Regions from separate parts of the Roseibium salinum genome, predicted to be linked through region 3. Evidence: predicted binding sites of a transcription regulator. Region 3 holds the regulator's gene; each other region holds the start of a gene.
What was found. The regulator PhoB, encoded in region 3, activates phosphate uptake and scavenging genes when phosphate is short. The targets are predictions, from matches to a motif close to TGTCATNNANCTGTCAT.
Positions count from the first base shown of each region.

Region 1: the regulator PhoB is predicted to act here: its motif matches at 3,487-3,503, upstream of ON753_RS13585 (PhoX family protein).
Region 2: the regulator PhoB is predicted to act here: its motif matches at 2,283-2,299, upstream of ON753_RS22490 (alkaline phosphatase D family protein).
Region 4: the regulator PhoB is predicted to act here: its motif matches at 1,436-1,452, upstream of ppk2 (polyphosphate kinase 2).

Region 1 covers NZ_JAPEVI010000003.1:1,950,769-1,955,591, reverse strand. The annotation lists gene ON753_RS13610 (SDR family NAD(P)-dependent oxidoreductase) at 1-421, shown strand, start outside; gene ON753_RS13605 (hypothetical protein) at 553-1,038, shown strand; gene ON753_RS13600 (HlyD family secretion protein) at 1,039-2,280, shown strand; gene ON753_RS13595 (VOC family protein) at 2,321-2,707, opposite strand; gene soxR (redox-sensitive transcriptional activator SoxR) at 2,806-3,291, shown strand; gene ON753_RS13585 (PhoX family protein) at 3,574-4,823, shown strand, end outside.
Region 2 covers NZ_JAPEVI010000003.1:3,854,645-3,859,467, reverse strand. The annotation lists gene ON753_RS22505 (sulfatase-like hydrolase/transferase) at 1-524, opposite strand, end outside; gene folK (2-amino-4-hydroxy-6-hydroxymethyldihydropteridine diphosphokinase) at 767-1,288, opposite strand; gene folP (dihydropteroate synthase) at 1,326-2,162, opposite strand; gene ON753_RS22490 (alkaline phosphatase D family protein) at 2,398-3,972, shown strand; gene ON753_RS22485 (multidrug effflux MFS transporter) at 4,016-4,823, opposite strand, start outside.
Region 3 covers NZ_JAPEVI010000003.1:2,265,394-2,270,216, reverse strand. The annotation lists gene pstA (phosphate ABC transporter permease PstA) at 1-28, shown strand, start outside; gene pstB (phosphate ABC transporter ATP-binding protein PstB) at 40-837, shown strand; gene phoU (phosphate signaling complex protein PhoU) at 867-1,565, shown strand; gene phoB (phosphate regulon transcriptional regulator PhoB) at 1,638-2,336, shown strand; gene ON753_RS15050 (GcrA family cell cycle regulator) at 2,637-3,164, opposite strand; gene ON753_RS15045 (aspartate aminotransferase family protein) at 3,565-4,764, shown strand; gene argF (ornithine carbamoyltransferase) at 4,761-4,823, shown strand, end outside.
Region 4 covers NZ_JAPEVI010000003.1:3,935,927-3,940,749, reverse strand. The annotation lists gene ON753_RS22890 (Gfo/Idh/MocA family protein) at 1-307, opposite strand, end outside; gene ppk2 (polyphosphate kinase 2) at 454-1,362, opposite strand; gene ON753_RS22880 (TetR/AcrR family transcriptional regulator) at 1,559-2,224, shown strand; partial or broken gene ON753_RS22875 (carboxyl transferase domain-containing protein) at 2,294-3,900, shown strand; gene ON753_RS22870 (O-acetyl-ADP-ribose deacetylase) at 3,904-4,419, shown strand; gene ON753_RS22865 (acetyl-CoA carboxylase biotin carboxylase subunit) at 4,419-4,823, shown strand, end outside.

The DNA of each region.
Region 1 (4,823 bases), 310 kb from region 3:
CAGCTTCCGCTGCCTCTCGATCGCGGCGACCGGGATGGCCGGGCTCGAGCCATGCACCCGGGACGGGGGACGCGGCGTGATTGTCTCCACCGCTTCGGTCGCGGCTTTCGACGGTCAGGTCGGTCAGGTCGCCTATGCTGCGTCCAAGGCGGGCGTTGCGGGCATGACCCTGCCGGTCGCCCGCGATCTCGCCAAATCCGGCATCCGGGTAATGACGATCGCCCCAGGCATCTTCGAAACGCCTATGCTGCTAGGGCTGTCCGAAGACGTTCAGCAGTCCCTGGGCCAGCAGGTGCCGTTTCCCTCGCGTCTCGGAAGGGCGGCCGAATACGCCCAGCTGGTCAGGTCCATTTGCGAGAACGACATGCTCAACGGCGAAACGATCCGCCTGGACGGCGCCATCCGCATGGCGCCGCGATAAGTACAGGCATCGCGCGATAAACTCTTCTGCGACGCATTTTATTTGCACACGGATGCCGATTGCAGCTTAAATGTGGCGTGGCGAAGCTCGGGTTGTTCCGGAGGGGTGCCGCAGGCGAACTGGGGTTTGGAATGGCTGAGAATACGCATGAACTTGCGCCCGAGCATCTGCCGGCGTTCTTACCGTCGATGGAAGGAAGCGATCCGCTGATGATGATCATGCTGGCCGTGCTCATCATCGGTGTTGTCCTGTTGGGGACGTTCTACCTGCACCTTCATTCCTTGCCGGAGCGCCTCGCGCACAAGCATGGCCGGATGCATTTTGAGCTGGTTGCCGTGCTCGGCCTTCTCGCGCTCTTTACGCATAACAACATCTTCTGGGTTGCCGCCCTCCTGTTGGCATTCGTTCAGGTCCCGGATTTCGTGTCTCCGCTTGGCTCGATTGCGAATTCGCTGAGCCGGATGGCCAACCGGCCTGATGTTCGAAGCGGCATTGGTCCGGAGCCCTTGAGGGAGGCAAGCGAGCCGGACAGCCCGGCGGAGGAGCGCGATGCCGCGGCCCCGGCAGGTGAGACGGCAACGGACACTCGGCAATCCGCACCCAGGCAGGAGGCATAAATGTTTGAACTTCTGTTCTGTTCAGTGCTGACGATCTTGCCGGACTTTCTTTACCGCCGCTATGGGCAGGGCAAACGGATCGGCCACGAGATCACGCTCTACTCGGTCTGGTACGAGCTGCGCTACGGCATCGTCACCTGCCTGATGCTTACGGTGGCGCTGATCACACTGGTTTTCTACTTTCACCCGACCGCCACGAGTGCGGTTTCCGCGTTTCGCACCATCGCGATCCTGCCGGAAGGTTCGGGCCGCGTGGCGGAAACCTACGTACCGGTCGGCCTCGAATATGACGTCAAGGCGGGAGATCCCATCTTCAAGCTGGACAGCAGCCGCCAGCAGGCTGCCGTCGGCACGGCGCGGCAGCAGGTTGCCGAACTCCAGGGAGAGATTGCGCTGGCAACGGGCGAACTTGCCGTTGCCACCGCGCAGGTCGAGCAGGCACAGGCAGCCTTGAAGCAGGCCCAGGATGAGTTCGACACGAGACAGGAGTTGTTTACCCGCAACGCCAGCGCGGTCAGCGTGCGGGATGTCGAAAAACTGCAGACCACCGTGGAAGCCATGACGGGTGCCATGAAAGCAACGGAGGCGAACAGGGACCTGGCCGAAACCAAGATCAATGTGTTCTTGCCAGAGAAGCTGAAAAGCGCGCAAGCGCGGCTGGCCGAGGCGGAAGTGGAACTGGCGAAAACGACTGTCTATGCCGGTGTTGACGGGACGGTCAGTCAGTTTGTGCTGCGGCCTGGCGACATCGTGAATCCGATCATGCGCCCGGCGGGGATCTTGATCCCCAAGGACGCTCAAAACGAACGGTTGATCGCGGGCTTTGGCCAGATCGAAGCGCAGGTCTTGAAAGTCGGCATGGTGGCCGAGGCGTTTTGCGGCGCCCAGCCTTTCACGATCATACCGCTGGTGATCACAGAGGTGCAGACCCAGATTGCCTCCGGACAGGTGGCTGCGGGCGGTCAGCTTGTCGACACCAGCCAGACCGTAAGGCCGGCGTCGATCACTGCCGTTCTGGAGCCGATCTACAAGGACGGTCTGAAACGACTGCCGCCCGGCGCGGTTTGCAGCGTGAATGCCTATACCAGCAATCATGACCGGCTGAGTTCAGGCGAGCCGCTTGGAACAGGGGAGTTCATCTACCTGCATGCGATCGATGCGGTCGGGCTCGTTCACGCCATGCTGCTTCGTGTCCAGGCCCTGCTATACCCTGTCCAGACGCTGGTCCTGAGCGGGCATTGAGTTTTAGCGGAGCGGGCGGCCGAAGCCGCCCGTCAGCCGATCAGGCATAGCTGACGACTTCAAACTCGATGCCGTCATCGTCCTCGAAATAGAACCGGCGGCCCGGCTCATAGGCGGCGTGATTGTGGGGGACGTATCCGCCGGCCCTGATCCGCGCCTCTGCCGCATCCAGGTCATCGACGACAACGGCCACGTGGTTCAGCCCGCCGCGATGGCTGTAGCTGTCGCCACTTAGGGGTGTGGTGGCCTTGGGCGGGGTGTAGGCGGCGATGTAGCTCGTCTCGTTGCCGATGTGATACGTGGTGCCGCCGCCAAGACTGTCACCTTTCCAGCGGACTTTCCAGCCGAACCAGTCGTGCAGCCGTTTCGCCGTGGCCTCGGGATCGCTGACTGTCACGTTCACATGTTCCAGGAATGCGGTGCTCATAACGTCTCCTTTCAAGATTTGACTCGAAGCAGACACAGAGATAATTCCTCAAGTTAAGTTTAGGTCAAGAGGCGAAAGGTGAAATTTTGAAAAAGGTTATGAAGACGACCGATCTGCTCACCATCGGCGAACTGGCTGACCGCACCGGTCTTTCCGTGTCGGCGATCCGGTTTTACGAAGAACGGGGGCTCGTTCATCCGGCCCGCAATCGGGGCGGCCAGCGCAGGTTCATGCGCGCCGATATCCGCCGGCTGTCCTTTGTCCTCGTGGCCCAGGAGTTCGGCTTTTCGATTGCCGAAATCGCCGACCGGCTGAAAAGCCTGCCGGAGGGCAGGGCGCCGACCAAGGCGGACTGGACGAGGATCAGCAAGGACTTCCGCAGGCATCTGGATGAGAGAATCCAGCGAATGACCGCATTGAGGGACAAGCTGGACAGTTGCATCGGCTGCGGGTGCCTGTCGATGAAAAGCTGCCGTCTCTATAACGCGGGCGATGCGGCCTCGCGTCTCGGGCGCGGGCCGCGGTATCTTTATGGCGACCGGCCCGACCTGCCTGAGCGGGAGCTGCAGGATGAAGACGCATGACCTCAAAAGACGTGGAAAACCTGACCCTTCAGTCCCGGCCGACGCTCACGCCGGGACGCAACTAAATCCGTGACTGAAAGCCGCCTGAAGGGCGGATTTCCGCCGTGACACAAGGACGGGCGCCCGGGGCTCAGGCGAATGCGCCGGAAGCCCGCCGATGGTGAAACGGTCATGTGACATCAGGATTTGCGTACTTGTCGCCGAACTGTTGCGCAGTTGTCATGATGCTTGTCTAACGCAGTCCGGGTGTAGTTTCCTTTAGCCATCCTTTGGAGAGCAAACATGACCCGTATCAGCCACGATGACCTGTCCTGGGACGAATGGGACGAACTCGTTCGCCCGACCCCTGAAACCACCGATTTCGACCGTGTCGTGGAAGCAGGCCTTTCCCGCCGCGGTTTCCTGGGCGGCCTCGTGGCCTTCGGCTCCGGCGCGGCTGCAATGGGGCTGGGAAGCGGCGTGAGCCTGATGAATTCCACCTCGGCCCGGGCGCAGGAAGCCGGCCGGTTCGCGTTCAACCCTATCCCGATTGCAACCGATGCCACCGTCCACGTGCCCGAAGGCTACACCTGGGACATCCTCGTGAAATGGGGCGACAGGCTGTTCTCGGACGCCCTCGACTTCGACCATGAGACAGGCGGTGATGCCAGGACTTCGGACCGGGTATTCGGCGAGAACACCGACGGTATGGAACTCTTCGCGGTTGGTGACAGGCAGGTGATCGCGGTCAACCATGAATACGCCAATCCGAAGATCAACCTGCCGCACACCGAGGACGGCAAGCCTCAATCGGCTGAAGACGTCCGCAAGATGCAGAACCTGCAGGGCGTCACAGTCATGGAAGTGGAAGAAGGCGATGGCGGCTGGAACGTGGTCGTGGACAGCCCGCTCAACCGCCGTATCACCCACAACACCGCAATGCGGCTCGCCGGTCCGGCAGCAGGTCACGACCTTCTGAAGACCGACGCGGACCCGAGCGGAACCACATCGCTCGGCACGTTCAACAACTGCGGCGCCGGCAGGACGCCCTGGGGCACGTACCTGACCTGCGAAGAAAACTTCAACGGCTATTTCGGTTCCACGGATGCGAACTTCGAGCGTCCGGAGGACTTCAAGCGATACGGCATCTCCCTGGAAAGCCGTTACGACTACGAGAAATTCGACGAGCGCTTCGACATCTCCAGGAATGTCAACGAACCGCGCCGCTGCGGCTATATTGTCGAGATCGATCCGAGCGACCCGAGTTCCACGCCGGTCAAGCGCACCGCTCTCGGCCGTTTCAAGCACGAGAACGCTGCCTGCACGCTGGCGCGTGACGGCCGTGTCGTCGTCTATATGGGCGATGACGAGCGCGGCGAGTTTCTCTACAAATACGTTTCCAACGGCGCCTATACGCCGGGTGCATCCACGGATGGCCTGCTCGATGACGGCACGCTGTTCGTCGCGAAGTTCAACGAGGACGGCAGCGGCGAATGGCTTGCCCTGACTGCGGAGACCACCGGCATGAGCCTGGCGGAAGTCTGCATGTTCAC
Region 2 (4,823 bases), 1.6 Mb from region 3:
GGTCCCCAGACCAGTTTCTGGTGGTCTTGCGAGGCAAACGCACCAAGCCCCTCAACCATGACGATGAGAATATTCCGCTCCCCGGAGGACACAAGATGCTGGTCGAGACCCGCGTGCGCACTTGCTGCGTCCCGAACGGGAGAGAACCTGTCGGCGAAATTGCTTTGTGCGGCAAGCGCGTCCTGCGGCGGCACGTTCACCCACCAGTCGAAAGCGGCGAAAGTGAACAGCACAAACAGGAATGGAACGAAGCTGAGACGATCCAGCTTGGTTTTGGTTGCGAGGACGACATAGTAGGTCAGTCCAAGAGAAACGAGCAGCAGCAGCAGGCCCGCCAGATAGACCGCTGAATCCGCAATGCTCAGATTTCCGGCAAAGCGGAGCGAGTCGAACATCATCGGCAGCGGCATCTGAAAAAACAGCGAGAGCAGCGCCAGTGCATCCACGGCCATCACGGAAAGCAGCAGGATCAGGAAAACGTATCTGTTGATTAGCACGCCGAGAAAACAGATCGTCCCCAGCAAGACGACGAAAACCGTCCTATTCGGACAGTAGAAGAGGCTCAATATAATATAGAGTAAATTAGGCAGAAGAACTGCCAGTACCGCAAATGACAAAGTCTCTCTGGACCGGTGCCGCTTGTCCTGTAAATAGGTGATGAAATTCTTGAAAAACATGTCAGCGACCTGATCGATTAGCCACCGGGAGTGTCCACCAGAAGTCTTAAATTAGCGTGTTTCCGATGTGACGGACACCATCACACTGCTCAGAGCCCGCGATCTTCCAACTTGACCACGCCCTCCTGATCCGGACAGGTTTCCAGCGCCTCGATGGCGGTGCGTCCGTCTCCCAGCGGCGCATCCGGCCAGATTTCGGCAAGAGGGATCAGCACGAAGGCCCGGTCGCCCATGCGCGGATGCGGGATTTCCAGATCCGCCTCCACAACCCTTTGCAATCCATAGATCAGGACATCAATGTCAAGTGTCCGCGGGCCCCAGCGTACATCGCGGACCCGGCCCAACTCCCTTTCGATCCGAAGACAAAGGCCGAGCAGGTCCTGCGGCGTGAGGGTCGTATCGATGACGATGCAGCAATTGCGGTAATCGTCCTGCGGCACCGGCCCCCACGGCGGCGCCCGGTAGTCGGACGACCTCGCGACAAGGGTGACACCTTCCGTCTGCTCCAGTCTGGAAATGGCGGTGTCCAGAGTGGCCCTGGTATCACCGACATTTGCGCCAAGCCCCAGTGCACAGCGGGTCGGGGCACGGCGGGTGGGCGCGTCCGGCATCGCGCGGGTCGCCGGCGTCCGGCTGGATGATGTCATGTCAGGTCGGGTTCCGTTCCAGAAAGGTTGCTTCCAGCATCCGCGCAGCTTCGGCATGCGGGCGTACGTCGTGAGCCCGGACGATGGCCGCCCCCTTCACCATGGCGGTTACGTGAACCGTCAATGAGCCATAAAGGCGCTCGCCCGCTTCCGCGTTGTTGAGCACAGAGGCGATCATCCGCTTGCGGGAAGCTCCGGCCAGAAGCGGCAGGCCGTGCTTCTTCAGTGTCTCGAACCGGTTCAGGATAACGAAATTCTGCTCGATGGTCTTGCCGAAACCGAATCCCGGATCAAGGATCTGCCTGTCTCTCGCAATTCCGGCCCTGTCGGCAAGGTCCATCGACACTTCGAAGAACCGGTCGATGTCGCTCATGATGTCGAGATCCCGGTCGGCCGCCAGCCGGTTGTGCATCATCACCACGGGCACGCCGGCCTCGGCCACCGCATCGGCCATGGCCGGGTCTTTCTGCAGCCCCCAGACATCGTTGACGAGCGCCGCGCCGGCCCGGCAGGCGCGCCTGGCGATTTCCGCCTTGTAGGTATCGATCGAGACGGGGACGCCCATTGCGATGACCTTGCCGAGGACCGGATCGAGCCGGGACCACTCCATCTCGAGAGACACGGGTTCCGAGCCGGGCCGCGTGCTCTCGCCGCCCACATCGAGAATGTCGGCTCCTTCGGCGATCATCTGCCTGGCATGCGCCAGGGCAGCCTCGGCGGCATGGAATTGTCCGCCGTCCGAAAAGGAATCCGGCGTGACATTCAGAATTCCCATGACATGCGGGCGGGCGCGCTTGCCATCGAAGTGGGGCGGTTCATAAGGTATCCGGGTCGGCATCATCGCGTCCTTCAGGCGATTCAGGGTCAGGGCTCATGACCGGGACTGAAATGGGTCTCCCCTAAAACAGCCCTGTGTTTGGCGCGTCCCGCACGGCCGGTCAAGCAGCACGGGAGGTGTTGTCATGAAAATTTCAGGGAACGGTCGTGGAATGGACATCCGCATGTCATGGCGCGCGCGCTCTTGATGTTTTGCCAAGGAACCTGCAACCGCAATCCTCAGCCAAGGAGCCAAGATGTCTTCCATTTTTTCCCGACGCAGTTTTCTGAAATCCTCCGTGGCGTCCGGCCTCGTGCTGGCCTCGCCGCTCGCCATGCCAAACCTGTCGAGGGCCGCCTCGCGCCCGGTTGTCACCCATGGACTTCAATCCGGTGACGTTGACGCCAACTCGGGCATGATCTGGGCCCGGGCCGACCGTCCGGCGAAAATGCTGGTCGAAATCGACACCACCGGCTCCTTCGAAACGCCCGTGCGGCTTGCGCCGATCGACGCGCTGCCGGAGACGGATTTCACGGCCAAGCGCCTGCTGGAGAACCTGCCTTCGGACCAGGAGATCTTCTACCGGGTCGCCTTCGCCGATCTCAATGACGTCAATGCCGTCTCAGACCCGGTGACCGGCCGCTTCCGCACGGCTCCGGCCTCGCGCCGGAACATCCGGTTTGCCTGGTCCGGTGACACCGCCGGCCAGGGCTGGGGGATCGACACCGACCGCGGCGGCATGAAGACCTATGCCACCATGACCGGCCATCAGCCGGATTTCTTCATCCATTCCGGCGACACGATCTACGCCGACGGACCGCTCAAGGAGACTGTGGAACTTAAGGACGGCACGATCTGGAAAAACATCGTCACCGAAGAAAAGGCCAAGGTGGCCGAAACCCTGGACGAGTACCGCGGCCAGTGGAAATACAACCTGCTCGATGAAAATCTGCGCGCCTTCAATGCCGAGGTTCCGACCTTCTTCCAGTGGGACGACCACGAAGTCGTCAACAACTGGTCTTCTGCCAAGGACCTCCTCTCCGACGATCGCTACAGCGAAAAGAATGTCCATGTGCTCGCCGCGCGCGCGGGCCGTGCATTCCACGAACTGACCCCCATCCGCTATACGCCGGCCGAGCCCGGCCGCGTCTACCGCAAGATCGCCTACGGTCCGCTGCTCGATGTCTTCTTCCTGGATCTGCGGTCCTACCGCGGCCCCAACGGCGCCTCGATGGAAGACGGCATGACCCTCGATACGCGGATCCTCGGTGCGGAACAGCTCGCCTGGCTGAAACGCGAGCTCCTCAACTCGCGCGCCACCTGGAAAGTCATCGCCTGCGACATGCCGATCGGGCTGATCGTCTGGGACAATTTCTCCGAACAGGCGGGCGCTGAGGCCGTCGCGAACGGCGACCATGGGGCACCGAAAGGGCGCGAACTCGAATTCGCCGCCCTGCTGCGGTTCATCAAGTCGGCCGACATCGACAACATCGTCTGGCTGACGGCGGACGTGCACTACACGGCGGCGCACTACTACAACCCGGACAAGGCGCAGTTCCAGGACTTCAAGCCGTTCTGGGAATTCGTCTCCGGGCCGATCCACGCAGGCACCTTCGGTCCCAACGATCTCGACATGACCTTTGGCCCCGAGGTGAAGTTCGTCAAGGCGCCGACGGCCGAGCAGGGCGCGAACCTGCCGCCCTCGATGGGCCTTCAGTTCTTCGGCCTGGTAGACATCGACGGGCAGAGCGAACAGCTTACCGTGCGCCTGATGGACCGGGACGACACGGAGTTGCACAAGGTCACGCTCGACCCGGTTCGCCAGGGCTAGGGTGCGGATCAGGAGCGGGCGGGCCGGAGCGGCCTGCCCGTTTTCACTCCGCCGGCGCAGGCCTGCGCGGGCCGAAACGATTGAGCAACAGGTAGCAGACAATTCCGGCAATGGGCATGCCCGGCAGGATGAAAGCCATACCAAGGACCGGATCGCTGAGCGCTGCGATCGCAAGACTTGCGACAATGCCCCCGCCGAACTGCAGGAACCCGAGCATGGAGGATGCGGCCCCGGCAATATACGGAAAGGGCGCCATCGCCTCGGTGAAACTTGCCGGCAGCACCAGCGCAAGGGCAAAGACGAACAGCGCCACCGGCCCCATGACCGAAAAGATCGACGGCTCCTGGGTCAGCGCGCTGAAGCACATCAGCGCCGCTGCAACGACCCAGAGCGCCAGGCCGTAGGGCACCAGTTTCTGCGCATCGACGATGCGCAGCAGCCGGCCGGTGAGAATCGTGCCCGCGATGAAGGAACCGGACTGGATGATCATGGTCAGGCCGAAGGCTGAGGGCGACAGGCCGACCTCGTAGATCAGGATAAACGGCAGGACCGTTGCCAGCGCGTAAAGATTGCCGAGCCCTGCGCCCACGAGAAGGCTCGGCGCCAGGAAGCGCGGGTCCCTCAGGAGCGTACCGTAATTCCTGGCAAGCTGCCTCGGATTGAGATGATGCATTCCGGGCCCGGGATTGGTTTCGACCTGAAACACGGCGACTGCGGTCATCAGCGCCGCGCCGTAGATGATCATGCACCAGAACACCTCCCGCCAACCGAACAGTTCAAGGACGACGCCGCCGATGGTCGGCGAGACCGCCGGTCCGAGCGCCAGCATCATGGCGATGGTGTTCATGATC
Region 3 (4,823 bases):
GCGCCGCAGGTTTGAGCGCCGCTGGTAAGGACCGAGCCGATGAACGAGATGCCGACAATCGAACAGGCGAACAACATGTCACAGAGCAAGATCTCTGCCGGGAATGTGCAGGTCTATTACGGCGATACCCATGCCATCAAGGATGTGAGCATTGAAATCCGGCCACAGTCGGTCACGGCTTTCATCGGTCCCTCCGGCTGCGGGAAGTCGACTTTCCTGCGGTGTCTGAACCGCATGAACGATACGATTGCGAGCAGCCGGGTCGAGGGCCGGATCGAGATCGACGGTGAAAACATCTACGATCCCAGGGTCGATCCGGTGCGGCTGCGGGCAAAGGTGGGCATGGTGTTCCAGAAGCCCAATCCGTTCCCGAAGTCGATCTATGACAATGTCGCCTATGGGGCGCGCATCCATGGCCTGGCCCGCAACAAGGCCGAGCTGGACGACATCGTCGCCTCCAGCCTGCAGAAGGCGGGACTGTGGGAAGAAGCCAAGGACCGCCTGGACGAGCCGGGCACGGGCATGTCCGGCGGCCAGCAGCAGCGTCTGTGCATCGCCCGTGCGATCGCCGTCAGCCCGGAAGTGATCCTGATGGACGAGCCGTGCTCCGCGCTCGACCCGATCGCGACGGCGAAAGTGGAAGAGCTGATCGACGAACTGCGCGAGAATTTCACCATCGTCATCGTGACGCACTCCATGCAGCAGGCGGCCCGCGTCTCGCAGCGTACCGCATTCTTCCACCTTGGCGTGCTGGTCGAGGAGGGCCTGACCCAGGACATCTTCACCAACCCGAAGGACAAGCGGACGCAGGACTACATCACGGGCCGCTTCGGCTGACCGAAATACCGGATACTAGGGGACACACGATGTCTGAACATATTGTCTCGGCGTTTGACCAGGAACTGACGGACATGGCCGGCAAGATCGCCGAAATGGGCGGCCTGGCTGAAAGGGCCTTTGCGGATGCCGTGTCCGCGCTGGTTTCGCAGGATCTCGAGCTGGCCAGAACCACCATCCGTCAGGATGAGCGCCTGGACGCGCTGCATCACGAAGTCGAGGTGAAGCTGATCGAAATGATCGCCCGCCGCCAGCCGCTGGGCCAGGACCTCAGGGAAATCACCGCGGCAACGCGGATTGCCAACGACCTGGAACGGGTCGGAGACCTGGCCAAGAACGTCGCCAAGCGGGCGATTGCCATCGACAGCGGGCTGCAGTCCAAGAAGCTTGCCATCGGCGTCGAGCACATGACCGAGCTTGCCCTGTCGCAGCTCAAGCAGGTGCTGGACGCTTATACCCGCAAGGACGCCGAAGCCGCGCGCCGGGTCCAGGAGGCCGATGCCGAGGTCGATGCGATCTACACCTCGATCTTCCGCGAGCTGCTGACCTACATGATGGAAGACCCCCGGGTCATTACCCAGTGTGTCCATCTCCTGTTCTGCGCCAAGAACATCGAGCGCATCGGCGATCACGCGACCAACATCGCCGAGAACGTCTACTACATGGTCACCGGTGAGCGCCTGCCGGAAGAGCGCACGAAGATGGACGAAACCATGGGTCCTGCCTGAACCTTGCTCGTTGAACGCCAGGAATGAACTGTCCGGCGCTCGGCGCCGGTGAGGGAAGTGGAGCGATACTGTATGCCGAAGGTGCTCATCGTTGAAGACGAAGAACCACTCAGCCTTCTGTTGCGATACAATCTGGAAGCGGAAGGATACACGGTTGAATCCTGTGTCCGCGGCGATGAAGCGGAACTCCGGCTGAGGGAAAGCCTCCCGGATCTCCTGCTCCTCGACTGGATGCTGCCGGGCCTGTCCGGAATTGAACTGTGCCGGCGCCTGCGTGCCCGTGAAGATACCGAACGTCTGCCGGTCATCATGCTCACGGCCCGCGGCGAGGAGGCCGAGCGCATTCGCGGCCTGGCGACAGGGGCCGACGACTACGTGGTCAAGCCCTTCTCCGTGCCCGAACTGATGGCCCGCGTGCGCGCCATCCTGCGGCGGGCAAGCCCGGAAGTGGTGTCGAGCATGCTGCGCTCCGGCGACATCGAACTGGACCGCGAAACGCACCGCGTCCGCAGGAACGCCAAGGAGATCCATCTCGGGCCGACGGAGTTCCGTCTGCTGGAATTCCTGATGACGTCGCCCGGGCGTGTTTTCTCGCGCGAGCAGTTGCTCGACGGCGTCTGGGGTCACGACGTCTATGTCGACGAGCGCACCGTGGACGTCCATGTCGGGCGCCTGCGCAAGGCGCTCAACAAGGGCAAGGCCAGTGACCCGATCCGCACCGTCCGCGGCGCCGGGTACGCCTTCAACGATCAGTTCTCGGCAACAGGCTGAACCGTAGAGGCGCCACTGCCGCGCCGCCCGCACTGCCGAAAACGGGCACCCCCTTCACGAATGCCCATAGCCGTGGTGCACCCGGCCTAGCCTAGCGACAACCTTTCCTTCGTCCTCCCGGACGGAGCGAAGCGCAGATCCGGGACCGGTGAGCCGAGGTCTGTCGTGTAGGATGGAAGGAGAACGGGCTTGCGGCTCTCCGATCCCGGCGCGCCCGGCTGGCGATGGAGATCGCAGGGTCAGAAAACAAAAATGCCCACCGGATCGGCGGGCACTTCAAGTCTGAGCTGAACTGTTGCGTCAGGATGCCTGGGCGATCACCTTGCGGTCGCGGCGGCGGTCGGCGACCGGCTGGTAGGCGATCTTGCAGTGGTGCGCGCAATAGGGCACGCCGGCATCCGACTGGCGGCCGCAGAAATAGAAGTCGTCCGTTGCCGGATCACCGATCGGCCATTTGCAGGTCCGCTCGGTCAGCGTCAGGATCGTTGCACGCTGGGAGATCGGGACCAGTTCCGCGATCGGTTCCGGTTTTGCTTCGGCCACCGGAGCCGGTGCGTAATCGGCCTTCAGGGCGGTCGCGCCGATCGATTGCGGCTGGGCGGCCGGTTTCTTCGGTGCCGAAGTGCCCGCGGGAGCGTTGGGTCGTGCGCGACGCTGTTTGGACGGGTTGGAGGCCGTTTTGGCGCGGCCGGAAAGGCCCAGCCGGTGCACCTTGCCGATCACGGCGTTGCGGGTCACCCCGCCCAGCTCGCCCGCAATCTGACTGGCGCTCAAGCCGTCGCTCCAAAGCTTTTTGAGAAGCTCAACCCGTTCGTTCGTCCAGCTCATTGCCGCACCCTTTTTATTTGACCGACCGGCGGCCATTAGCCTCGTGACAAGCATGCGCTCGATCGGCATATCTAGTGCCTGTATCCGATTGACGTCACGAGATCTCGTGTCTGACTGCCCAGAGGTTACAATAGTGTTAATTTGTGAGGCAACCACTGGTCTTAAACCAATTGGGGATGAACCGACTTTTCCCCAAATAAGGCGAGCCCGTTGAACGTGTCGTGACTTCCCGATTTGCGGGCAAATACGGCATTTCCATTGACAGGCAACGGTAGGGACGGTGTATAAGTTCTCCGCTGCGTGCCGCCTCATCGGGGCGGCACGTTGCGTTTTGGCCTTTCCGTACCGTTATCGTGACGTAACCGGAGCGGGAAAGGCGCTAACAGGAGTTGTACGAGGAATGTCCGAGACGGCACTATTTGGAAACTACGCAAGATCGAACCTGTCTTTCGATCACGGGGAAGGTGTCTGGCTGGTAATGGCAGACGGCCGACGATTCCTCGATTGCGGTTCCGGTATTGCCGTGAACGCGCTCGGCCACAGCCACCCGCATCTGGTCAAGGCCCTGCAGGATCAGGCGGCCAAGCTCTGGCATGTCTCCAATCTCCACCAGATGCCGGAAGGCGAGCGGCTGGCGAAGCGGCTGTGCGAGGCGACATTTGCCGACAAGGTGCTTTTCGTGAATTCCGGAGCCGAGGCGATGGAGGCCTGCATCAAGTGCGCGCGCCGCTATCACTATGACAACGGCCAGCCGGACCGGTTCCATATCGTCACTTTCGAGGGCGCGTTCCACGGCCGCACGATTGCGACCATTGCCGCCGGCGGACAGGCGAAATACCTGGAGGGCTTCGGGCCCAAGGCGCCGGGTTTCGATCAGGTGCCGACCGGTGACCTGGATGCGCTCAAGGCCGTGATCGGCCCGCAGACCGCGGCGATCGCTATCGAACCGATCCAGGGCGAGGGCGGTATCCGGGAGATCCAGGTCGATTTCCTGCGGGCCCTGCGCAGGATCTGCGACGACAACGGCATTCTCCTGATCTATGACGAGATCCAGACCGGCGTCGGACGGACGGGCAAGCTGTTCGCCCATCAGTGGACGGGTGTCGAACCCGATCTGATGGCTATTGCCAAGGGGATCGGCGGCGGGTTCCCGATGGGCGCCTGCCTTGCGACCGCCGAGACGGCGAAGGCCCTGGCACCTGGAACCCACGGCACCACCTTCGGCGGCAATCCGCTGGCCATGGCGGTCGGCAACGCCGTGCTGGACGTCGTGCTCGGCGACGGGTTCCTGGAAGAGGTCCGGCAAAAGGGCCTCAGCTTCAAGCAGAAGCTTGCCGGGCTGGTGGACAGCCATCCGAAAGTTCTGGAGCAGGTGCGCGGCAACGGTCTGATGCTCGGCCTGAAATGCGTCGTGCCGGCAGGCGACTATGTTGCCGCCGCCCGCGAGGCCGGGCTTCTGGCAGTCCCGGCCGGCGAAAATGTGGTGCGCATCATGCCGCCGCTGACCATTAGCGAAGAAGAAATAGCAACCGCCGTCGAGCGGCTCGACCAGGCCGCCCGTGCAGTGGAAGAAAAACTGGTGGAAGGAGCGGCCGAATGACCGCGAACGGAACCTATCGGAATTTTCTGGATCTGACCGAATTCGAAGGCGACGAGCTG
Region 4 (4,823 bases), 1.7 Mb from region 3:
GCGCAAGCGGCTTTTCACACAGCACATGCTTGCCCGCCTCGACCGCCTGCCTGGTCAACGGCACATGCAGGTGGTTCGGCAGCGGAATGTAGACGGCATCCACATCCGGGTCCGCCAGCAGATCCTCATAGGAGCCATAGGCCCGTTCGATGCCCAGAGCCCTGGCGGCCGCGTCGGCCCGGGCCTTGTCGCGGGAGCCGATGGCGAAGGCGATGCCCGTCTTCGACCGCTGGATGCCGGGAATAACCTTCTTGAGGCCGATATCGGCCGTTGAAACGATCCCCCACCGGATTTTTCCGTCTTCCATCCTGGCTCCCTTTCATTCTTGAGGCACGTTACTCAGATGGCATGAATTCCTGCCGCCCCGCAAGGGCGGATTGCCGGCTTTCTGGTTCCCGCCGGCGGGAAAACCGGGTCCTTTGGGCCAGGAGCCGATCGCCAACACTTACCCCCTCAATATTTTTCCGGTACGTAGAGATGCTCCGGCAGGACCTTGCGCTCGTAGTCGGAATTGTAGCGGCGCTCCGGCAGGACGACCGGATCAGTCGGGACTTCCTCGTAGGGCAGCATGGACAGGAGATGGCTGATGCAGTTGAGACGGGCCTGTTTCTTGTCGTTGCCTTCGACGATGAACCAGGGCGCCTCGGGAATGTTCGTGCGCTCGAAAGTGTCTTCCTTGGCCTTGGTATAATCCTCCCAGCGCACGCGCGATTCCAGGTCCATCGGCGACAGTTTCCACTGCTTGAGCGGGTCGTGGATGCGCATCAGGAAGCGCAACTGCTGCTCTTCGTCCGTGATGGAGAACCAGTATTTGATCAGCGTGATGCCGGAGCGCACGAGCATGCGCTCGAATTCCGGCACGTCGTTGAAAAACTGCTCGACATGGTCCTCGCTGGCAAAGCCCATGACCCGTTCCACGCCGGAGCGATTGTACCAGGACCGGTCGAAAAGGACGATCTCGCCGGCGGCCGGCAGATGCGGCACGTAGCGCTGGAAATACCACTGGGATTTTTCGCGCTCGGTCGGCGCCGGCAACGCCACGACGCGGGCGACACGCGGGTTGAGCCGCTGGGTGATCCGCTTGATCACCCCACCCTTGCCGGCCGCGTCCCGGCCCTCGAAGATCACCACGATCTTCTCCCCGTTGTGCTGCACCCAGTCCTGGAGCTTGACCAACTCCGCCTGGAGACGCAGCAGCTCGTGAAAATAGGTGTTCCGGTCGATCGATGACTGATGCTTCTTGTCGGAAATGAAGGCCAGGTCCCTGGCGATCAGAAAGTCGTCGATCTCCATTTCCAGTTCTTCGTCCAGACTGTCCGCCCATTCGGCCTCAACCCAGGTCCTTGCACTGTCTTCGCTCATCAACGGGTTCCTTCGAATGCTGCCATGGCGAAACGCCGGGCATTTCGTCCTCCTGACGGTGAACAGGTTATGTATGTAAGTTTTTTGACATTCGCTCCCCTTCACAACCGATATTTGCTCCCGACCCGGATTTCCCGCTGAAAACCCCTTGCAAATGAACGAACGTTCATTTATTTTCTCTCTCAGGGAGAATGGTATGACCGATATCGCCGAAAAACCCCATGGCCGCGGCCCGGTCCGCGCCAAAGGGCAGGAAACCGCCGGGCGCGTCCGCAAGGCCGCCTTGAAGCGCTTTGCCGCTGCCGGCTACGCCGCCGTTTCCATGCGCGAGATCGCCGCGGATGTCGGCGTCCGGCCCGGCGCGCTCTACAACCATTTCCCCACCAAGCAGGACATTCTGAAAGACCTGATGCTGTCCCACATGGCGGAGCTCCTGTCGGCCTGGGACGAGGCGGATTTCCCTGACGGCATGGACCCGCTCGAGCGTTTCGTGCGCTTCCACATCCGCCACCATCTGGAGCGCGCCGACGAGGTGTTCATCTCCTACATGGAACTGCGCAGCCTGGAGCCGGAGAACTTCGCCCTCATCGAGGCCGAACGCCGCCGTTACGAATCCATCCTGACCGGCATTCTGGAAGATGGCGCCGCAAAGGGCCGCTACAGCATCGACGAACCGAAAGTCGCGACCCGCGCGATCATTGCCATGCTGACCGGCATTCCGAACTGGTACCGGACAGGCGGCCGCCTCAGCGAGCGGAACATCGAAGACCTTTACCTGACCATGGTGCGCAAAGCCGTCGCACCGCTTGCAACCCGGGAGCCTGCTGCGCTGAATGACACGCAGAAGGTCCCCGCACTCTGAAATCGATCAACCTCACTGCCCCATGTGCGTCCACATGAGCGCGGATTGATCCACGGGAGACCGGATGACATGAGCATCCTGAAATCGAGCCTGTCGCCCAGGAGCGACCAGTTTGCGGCCAACAGGACCGCCCATGAAGCGGCAATGGCCGTCGTGAAGGAAGCGGCACAAGCGGCGCTCGACGGCGGCGGCGAATCCGCCCGCGAGCGCCACGTCTCCCGCGGCAAGATCCTGCCGCGCGAACGTGTCTCCCGGCTTCTGGACCCCGGCTCGCCGTTCCTGGAAGTCGGCATGCTGGCGGCCCACGACATGTATGACGGGGCGGCCCCGGCCGCGGGCATGATTGCCGGCATCGGCCGGGTGGAAGGCCAGGAGGTGATGATCCTTGCCAATGACGCCACGGTAAAGGGCGGCACCTATTACCCCATGTCGGTCAAGAAACACCTGCGCGCCCAGGAGATTGCCGAACAGAACAACCTGCCCTGCATCTACCTGGTCGATTCGGGCGGCGCGAACCTGCCCAACCAGGACGAGGTCTTTCCCGACCGCGACCATTTCGGCCGGATCTTCTACAATCAGGCCAACATGTCCGCCAAGGGCATTGCCCAGATCGCCGTGGTCATGGGCTCTTGCACGGCCGGCGGCGCCTATGTGCCGGCCATGTCGGACGAGACAATCATCGTCAAGAACCAGGGCACGATCTTCCTTGCCGGCCCGCCCCTGGTCAAGGCGGCGACGGGTGAGGAGGTTTCGGCGGAAGATCTCGGCGGCGGTGACGTTCACACGCGCCTGTCCGGCGTCGCCGATCACCTGGCCCGGGACGATGCCCACGCCCTTGCCCTCGCCCGCCGCGCCATTGCCAGCCTCAACCGGATCAAGTCCCCGGGTGTCGCCCTCCAGGCCCCCGAAGACCCGCTCTACGATCCGGAGGAAATCCTCGGCGTCGTTCCGGCCGACCTCAAGACGCCCTACGACATCCGCGAAGTGATCGCCCGGGTCGTCGACGGCTCCCGTTTCGACGAATTCAAGGCCCGCTACGGCACGACGCTGGTCTGCGGCTTTGCCCATATCCACGGCATGCCGGTTGGCATCATCGCCAACAACGGCGTGCTGTTTTCCGAAAGCGCGGTCAAGGGCGCCCATTTCGTCGAGCTCTGCTCGCAGCGCAAGGTGCCGCTGGTGTTCCTGCAGAACATCACCGGCTTCATGGTCGGGCGCAAATACGAAAGCGGCGGCATTGCCAAGGACGGCGCCAAGCTGGTGACCGCGGTCGCCACTACTTCTGTTCCCAAGATCACGATGCTGGTCGGCGGATCGTTCGGCGCAGGCAATTACGGCATGTGCGGCCGCGCCTATTCGCCCCGCTTCCTGTGGACCTGGCCGAACTCGCGCATATCTGTGATGGGGGAGAACAGGCGGCCGGCGTGCTCGCCACGGTCCGCCGCGACGGCATCGAGAGGAAGGGCGGCAGCTGGTCGGTTGAAGACGAGAAGGCCTTCAAGCAGCCGATCGTCGACCAGTTCGAGAAGCAGGGTCACCCGCTCTACGCCGCCGCCCGTCTTTGGGACGACGGCATCGTCGATCCGCGCAAGACCCGCGATATTCTGGGCCTCTCCCTCTCCGCGGCGCTCAATGCGCCGATCGAAGACACACGGTTCGGCCTGTTCAGGATGTAAGCCATGCACAAGATCGAGACACTTGTCGGAGACATTACCAGGGTCGAGGTGGATGCGATCGTCAATGCCGCCAATCCCTCGCTGCTGGGCGGCGGCGGGGTCGACGGCGCGATCCACCGCGCGGCCGGACCGGGGCTCCTGGAAGAATGCCGCAAGCTTGGCGGCTGCGAGACCGGTGAGGCCAGGATCACCGGCGGCCACCGTCTGCCGGCAAGGCACGTCATCCACACCGTCGGCCCGGTCTGGCGCGGCGGCAATGACGGTGAACCGGAACTGCTGGCGGCATGCTACGAGAACAGCCTGCGCCTCGGTCATGAAAACGACTGCCGCACCTTCGCCTTTCCGGCCATTTCGACCGGCATCTACGGTTACCCGGCGGACAGCGCGGCAAAGGTTGCCGTTGAAACGCTCGGCCGCGTGCTGGCCGACCTGGCCGCGATCGAACGCGTCATGCTCGTCGCCTTTGACGAACGAAGCCATACTCATTTCCTGACTGCGCTCGGGAGGACGGAAGACTGATGTTCAAGAAAATCCTCATCGCCAATCGCGGCGAGATTGCCTGTCGGGTGATGGCGACCGCAAGGAAGCTCGGCATCAAGACCGTTGCCGTTTATTCGGATGCGGATGCCGGGGCGAAACATGTCGCCATGGCGGACGAAGCCTACCGCATCGGCCCCGCGCCGGTATCCGAGAGCTATCTGAAGACGGACGCGATCATCGACGTCTGCCGCAAGAGCGGCGCCGAAGCCGTGCATCCCGGCTATGGCTTCCTGTCCGAAAACCCCGATTTCGTCGACGCGCTCGACAAGGCCGGCATCACGTTCATCGGCCCGAGCTCGCGTTCGATCGGCGCGATGGGCCTGAAAGACGCCGCCAAGGCCCTGATGGTGGAAGCCGGCGTTCCGGTGGTGCCCGGTTATCAC